2 regions of the Corynebacterium limaceinasi genome follow, and region 2 is predicted to be linked to the other one. Evidence: predicted binding sites of a transcription regulator. Region 2 holds the regulator's gene; the other holds the start of a gene.
What was found. The regulator LexA, encoded in region 2, represses DNA repair genes until DNA is damaged. The targets are predictions, from matches to a motif close to CGAACANNTGTTCG.
Positions count from the first base shown of each region.

Region 1: ACLI1Q_RS00360 (HNH endonuclease signature motif containing protein) is a predicted target of LexA. The motif match lies at 1,255-1,268, and genes of this name have one in related genera.

Region 1 is NZ_CP177100.1:70,679-73,883, forward strand. Features, by position in the region: gene ACLI1Q_RS00355 (LURP-one-related/scramblase family protein) at 1-3, opposite strand, end outside; gene ACLI1Q_RS00360 (HNH endonuclease signature motif containing protein) at 32-1,165, opposite strand; gene ACLI1Q_RS00365 (heme transporter) at 1,395-1,736, shown strand; gene ACLI1Q_RS00370 (hypothetical protein) at 1,736-2,566, shown strand; gene ACLI1Q_RS00375 (CHY zinc finger protein) at 2,544-2,849, shown strand; gene ACLI1Q_RS00380 (M20/M25/M40 family metallo-hydrolase) at 2,866-3,205, opposite strand, start outside.
Region 2 is NZ_CP177100.1:1,530,198-1,533,402, reverse strand. Features, by position in the region: gene ptsP (phosphoenolpyruvate--protein phosphotransferase) at 1-20, shown strand, start outside; gene ACLI1Q_RS07480 (DeoR/GlpR family DNA-binding transcription regulator) at 100-882, opposite strand; gene lexA (transcriptional repressor LexA) at 1,366-2,076, opposite strand; gene ACLI1Q_RS07470 (hypothetical protein) at 2,331-2,735, shown strand; gene nrdR (transcriptional regulator NrdR) at 2,955-3,205, shown strand, end outside.

The DNA.
Region 1 (3,205 bases), 1.0 Mb from region 2:
CATGCCAACCAATGTATGGCAGTGGGCGTTTTTAATCCTCCTTCCTTGGGATGGTTTTTTCTTTTTCCTGTGCTTCGTGGGCCTCTTCGTAGGCCCGTGCGCGGTGGGCGGTCATGGTTTGTGCAAAAGTCTGCACCCAATTCTTATTCTTTTCCGCCAGCGGGCCGGAGGGCTCGGTGACGGTCCAGGTGCCGTCCTCGAAGAACCAAATAATGTCCCGGGTGTGCGGATCCATGACGTAAAAGGCCCGGCCATCGGTCTTTATGTTGTGGTGGTGTTGGCACAGGCACGCAAGGTTTGCGGGAGTCGTCGGCCCGCCATCCGCGTGGTTGATGCGGTGATCCTTCTGGCACACCGTGGCAGGGCGGTTGCAGCCAGGGTAGCGGCAGGTGCCGTCGAATCCTTCGAGGTAGGCTGCCATATCCGGCGGGGTGACATATCCCTTTACCTCTTTATCCGGGTTCAGTTCCCGGATCTTGGAGTAGGGCAGGGCGTTGGAGCGCGCCGGGTCGAGCCACCCAACGGATTCAATGAATGCGGGGGAGTTGGGGACATCGGTTGCCTTGTAGGCATTCAGGATGACCTGGGGTGCTTCGGTATTGCCGGTGAGGAGGGAAATGGCGGCATCGGCAAGCGAGCAATCCAGCTTGAGCGCAGTCTCCTTGATGCACTTATCTACGCACGCCATCACCGAGGGATCCGCGCTCAGCGTCATTGCTGCGGTATTGTTTCCCCAATTCTCCATGGTGTAGCGCGGCTGGGTCGGCCCCTTCTTGACCGCAAGGGTGTCATCTTCGAGGTTGATGAGCTCGTTGATCTTCCTTTTAATCTGCGCTTGCGTCCGCATGGCCTGGTTGGCGCGGGTGGGGGTGAGGTAGGCGGTGAGCTGCTCATCGATGCGCGCGACTACCTCCGGGGCCGGGTTGCCCAGGCGGTTAAGGGATTTATTGATGGCAATGAGGCGGTCTAAATCTAAGTGGTAAAGCTGGTGCTGCAGCTCTTTCAGCTGCGGGAGCTCTTCTAGGCGATACAGGGCCATCAGAATATGGCCGATTCGCCCCTGATTAACTCCGGTGGTGCGGTAAAGGGATTGGGTGACTAATTCGAAATCAGAATCGAGATCGGGGATCTGTTCAGTCCAGAACTCGTATTCAGATTTTCGCATCTCAAAAGCTAAGCGTGTAGTGGGGTCTTTGGTGTTGGTCGTGGAAAAGTATGGATCTTCCATGGCGCTTAAAACCTAAATTTGTGTTGTGAACGTGTGTACGAAAAACACTATAGAACACCCGCCGGACATTCGCCTGTTTTAACGCGTTTTCGCAGGTAGGAATGCATATTCTTCCGTCAGGATAACCGGCTCAAAAAACAAAATTATGTGCTAGCTTGAGGAGGGTATGAGCCAGGAGCAGGAAACGCAGGAAGAACCCGGCCGCGCGTGGTGGCAGTGGTGGGCGCCTTTGGCGATGATCGCTAACTTCCTGGTGCTCCCGCCGGCGATTTACCAGGCGGTTTCCGGAACGACGCTGCTCGGCATCATGGGTGGGCTTACCGTGCTTATTGCTCTTATCGATGCCGCCACATTCCGCTACTCATGGACCATCTTCTGGGTTGCGGGCATCGCCTATTTCGCGGCCATGGAGATGTACTTCAACGAGGGGACATGGATTTACCTGCCGGTAGTGGTCCTTTTGGCGTTGGGTGCTAGCAAATTGGGCGCCAAGTTGAGGAAGCGCTGATGGAAATCTGGCGGTTGGACCACCCTGAGGCTGGCCTGCTCGAGGTTGAGCGCGGCTACGATGCCGAGTTCGCTGAGCAGGGCGAATGGCCCAAGGAGCCGAAGGAATTTACGCCGGTGCTTGGCGATGCCCCCTTTATCCACCGCATCCAGCTCTGGCGCAAGAATCCTGCACCCCGCATGCAGATCGTGGTCAATGGCGAGGTTCGCAGCCGGCACGACAAGCCGCGTGGCGGCCGTTATTCATTGCAGAAGAATCTGGAAAACGATCTCTCATTCAGTGAGAATAGTGCGCCGCTGACTAAGCCTTATGTAGATATCCAAGCCACGCCCTTCGGGGAGATACAGGATGTCTACTACCGCGATGGGGAGGAGGCCGTGGCCTTTGATCCGCCGCCGGGCTCCTTGGGTGAAAAGCGGCGCCGGGCAATGGAAGAAAGCCCCTTCAAGCGCGTGCTGTATCCACTGCTCGGTGGGCTGGGGAAGTCCGGGTGGGCCATCGCGATGATTGTTTTGGCTCCTATTATTAGCCGCATCCTCTCGCGCTTGCTGCCGGATTGGGAGCTGCCAGATGTAGATTTCCCAGAGATTTACCTTCCGCTGCCAAATTTGCCGAACCTGCCGGAGCCACCGCAGATTACCTTGCCCGCGCCGCAGTTTGCGGTGCACTTTGTACCTCCGGAATGGGTGGTTTTCCTTATGGATTACAGCAGGGTGTGGATGCCTATAGTTATTGCCATTGCCTTTGGGGTGATGGCGGTGCGCAATGCAAAGAAGTCGGAGGCGAAGAAGAAGGAGTGGCAGAACCATGAAGATTCGCGGCGCGATTGATGCGGAGGGCCGGTGCAAGCATTGGCATTCCCCGCTCGACGTGGTGGCCAATAAGTGCGCGACCTGCGGCGAGTACTTCGCGTGCGCGCTGTGCCATGCGGAGCTGACGGATCATGAGTTTGGGCCCATGCTTGTCGATGCCCCCGCTGCCCTCTGCGGTTCCTGTGGCCTCGAGATGGATTACCGGCTGTATTCCTCTGTCGAGGCATGCCCGAAGTGTGGGCATATGTTTAATCCCGGCTGCAGTGCGCATGCCGGGATCTATTTTCAGGTCACCGCGTAAAAGCGAGGGGAGAGTGCTACTGGTTCAGACCCAAAAAGCGGTTGACCAAGCTGTGGTAGGCGCGCACGGTGAGATCTAGGTCCTCGAGGTAGAGGTGCTCATCGTGGCTGTGTAATTGCGAGTTGGCGCTGGCCATATCGCGGCCCTCGGCGTGCATCGCAAAGCCATAGGCATTGCCGCCCTTGCGGCGGGCGAAGCGGAGGTCGGAACCACCGGTGGCGTGGACGGGGACGACGTCTTTATTGGGGAAGAACTCTTTGGCGGTGGCCTCAATGGTGCGCCAGAGCTCGGTATCGGTGGAGGACTGGGTGGCGTTTTCGGTAATGAGGTGTTCGATTTCTACCTCATCGGCAAGA
Region 2 (3,205 bases):
AGATAGAAAAGTTCAACTAACGGCCAAAGGTTTCGCCCTCCCTACCTCGGTGAGAAATGGCACCGGAGTAGGGAGGGCGAAGTCGTGCGCGTGTTGGAGCTATTCGCTGGCGAGCACGACATCGATCTCTCGCTCGCGCAGGGCGTCAACGAAGGATTCCGGTGCGCCGGAATCGGTGATGACGACATCGATATCGGCAATGGAAGCGAAGCTCACCAGATAGTCGTTGCCCAATTTGCTGGAATCAAACATGACCACGACCTTGTGGGCATTCGTGACGAAGGCAGATTTGATGGCTGCTTCTTGGGAATCGGCCGTCGACAAGCCGTGGTCGAGGGTCAGGGCATTAGTGCCGATGAAGGCGACATCGGCACGCATGAGCGCCATGGTGCGCAAGGCGGTATCGCCGACGACGGCTTGGGTGATAGCGCGTACGGTGCCGCCGAGGAGCTGGACATCGGGAACGCCGCTATTGGCTAGCGACAGCGCGATGGGCAGGCTATTGGAGACGATATTGAACTGCGCCTGCGGGTATTGCTGGCTGATGAGCTCGGCAAAGGTATTAATCGTGGTGCCGGCGTCCAAGAAGATGCTGCCGCCGCCAGGGGGAAGGAAATCGAGCGCGGCGTGCGCGATGGCAGCCTTGGCCCCAGATGCGGAACGCTGGCGGGTATCGAGGGTGAGCTCCGCGGTCTGGAACGCCTGCGAAGCCACGGCGCCACCGTGAACGCGGTGGACAACGCCCTCACGATCTAGCACGGCTAGGTCGCGGCGAATGGTTTCAGCAGTCACGTCGAAACGCTCCGATAATTCGGTGACGTTCACGCGACCCTCGACGGCAGTTTGGGACGCGATCTGGCGGCGTCGCTCCTCTGCGTACACAGACCCTCCTTGCTCCTTGCCTTCGTCCGGGCGGTTACTCCGTCTGCGAATGCAGGCGTTCGGTGAAAGCTAACTGATGTGGGATTTCTCCCTCCATTGTGTCAAAATTCGGCGGTAATCGGACGAAAACAAAAATTAGGGTGTGCGCCGTTGTCTGGTTTGGGATGAAAGCCGCAGGTCAGTCAGCTATATTTGCCCTAGTTGAAAGCCAACCCTAGTAGCGCTTAACTTACAGATCCGTTATTTCGGGGGTGCTTTTTCAATAAGTCCCGCGCGCTTAAGTTGGCTTTTGGGGCGCGATTGCGAGGCAGAAAGGCATGGAATGTGTTAAAACTCGTAGGCCCTGCTCCCCAAGCAGGGGAAACAGGGCAGCGTACTAAGTGCAAAGAGCGGGTTTCAAGAAAGCGGGCGCAGAGTGCAGGCGGCGACAACAGCCGCAGGCGAAAACTCGCGTGCGGCTTGGTTAACGTAGCTTGCCGGGGCTTAGAGTTTGCGGAAGACGGATACTACCTTGCCCATAATTTCCGCATCATCGCCGTTGATGGGCGGGTAGGCATCGTTGTGCGGAAGGAGCCATACGCCAGAGGAATCGCGGTGGAATTCCTTGACGGTGGCCTCGGAGCCATCGAGAAGCGCGGCGACAAACTCGCCTTCCTCAGCCACCGATTGCGACCGAATGATGACCCAGTCGCCGTTGAGGATGCCGGCATCCTGCATGGAATCGCCCACGACCTGCAGCATATAGAGCTCGCCCCCGCCGACGACCTCGTCTGGCATGGGGAAATACGTGTCGATATTTTCCTCTGCGGTGATTGGTGCACCGGCGGCGATGCGGCCAACGACGGGAATATAAGCTACGGCGGCAGACTCTTCAGGGCCGCGGGCAGAGGTATCGGGGATCTCCTTAGACTTGCGGCCCGGCTTCTTTTCGGCGTCGTCAGTGTTGAGGTGGCGTACGTCGACCGCGCGGGGCTTATTGGGATCGCGGCGCAAGAAGCCCTTTTCCTCAAGCTGCTTGAGCTGATAGGCCACGGATGAGGTGGATTGCAGGCCGGCGGCGTCACCAATTTCGCGGATGCTGGGCGGGTAACCGCGGAGCATCACTGCATCGCTGATGACGTTAAGGATGCGGCGTTGCCTTTCGGAAAGGGAGGCGTAATCGTTCTTTGCGGTGCTTGCTTTCTTGCGGCCCATGTGCGGCTCCTAGCTAGGGGGTCTGAGGTTTCTGCGTTCGTAGCTTGAAAAGGGACTGGGTGACACCTGCGTGCCATAACTCATTTGTAGCACGAAAAGTACAAGCGTTCGAGATTTACGCGAAAAACTGGACAGGTTTTCGAAGGGGTGCTATAAATCGAACATAGAAACAGTCTCGAACACAGGAGCGACATTGAGCTCTTGCTGTGTCAAGGGGCCGCTTTAGACTTACGGCGGTCGTCGAAAGGAAAGCAATGTCTCAACTACTTAACTCTCGCAATAACACGGTTAAACAACGCGCGGCACGTCCACAGATCGTCCCTTCAGCCGCCATTTGGGATATTGATGATCAAAGCTGGGGCGTGCAGCATTCTCCTTCCGAAAAGAGGGAAATCAGGACCTTAAATTCCGTATATCGAACGAATCGTGAAGGTTATTCGAATACGTGGACTGATGAAAGTTTCTTACCTGATTTCGCGAACAGGCCGATGAAAGAAGACGATGCGCAAAGTTCGCGCAAGAATTACCTCCTTGGTGCAGTATTTGGCGCTGCCGTATTTTTCGGCACGATTGCCGGCGGGCTGATGGGTACGAATGCTGAAACGCCGACTGATCCTGGCGCTTCGGTACAGCAAGTAGAAGCAGCGATCGGTCAGTAGCGCTGCGTGTACTAAAGCAGGCCACTAAAGCAGGCACTTCGGGGTTTAAGGCTTGGAGCCTTGTTAGGCAGCAGCTTGTTTACCAGCGGCAGATAGGGCCTGCTTGCTTCACGGAGACCGGCACGCGAGCAGGAGAGGTCTTTCGCAATGATGTCAGGTTTTTGGCTTGGCCTTGGGAGGTAAACTAAACCGAGAAGCTAAATTAGCGAAAGGACTAGTGTGTACTGCCCGTTTTGCCATAACGAACAATCCCGCGTTATTGACTCGCGCGTGGTTGATGCTGGCGCATCGATACGGCGCCGGCGGGAGTGTGCTTCCTGCAAGGGGCGCTTCACCACTGTGGAAAAGGCCGTACTGCTGGTTGTTAAGAGAAATGGCCTTGCTGAGCCATTTAGCCGGGATAAACTCATTCGGGGCGTTAGGCGCGCGTGCCAGGGTCGTGACGTTAGCGATGATGCCTTAAAAAAGTT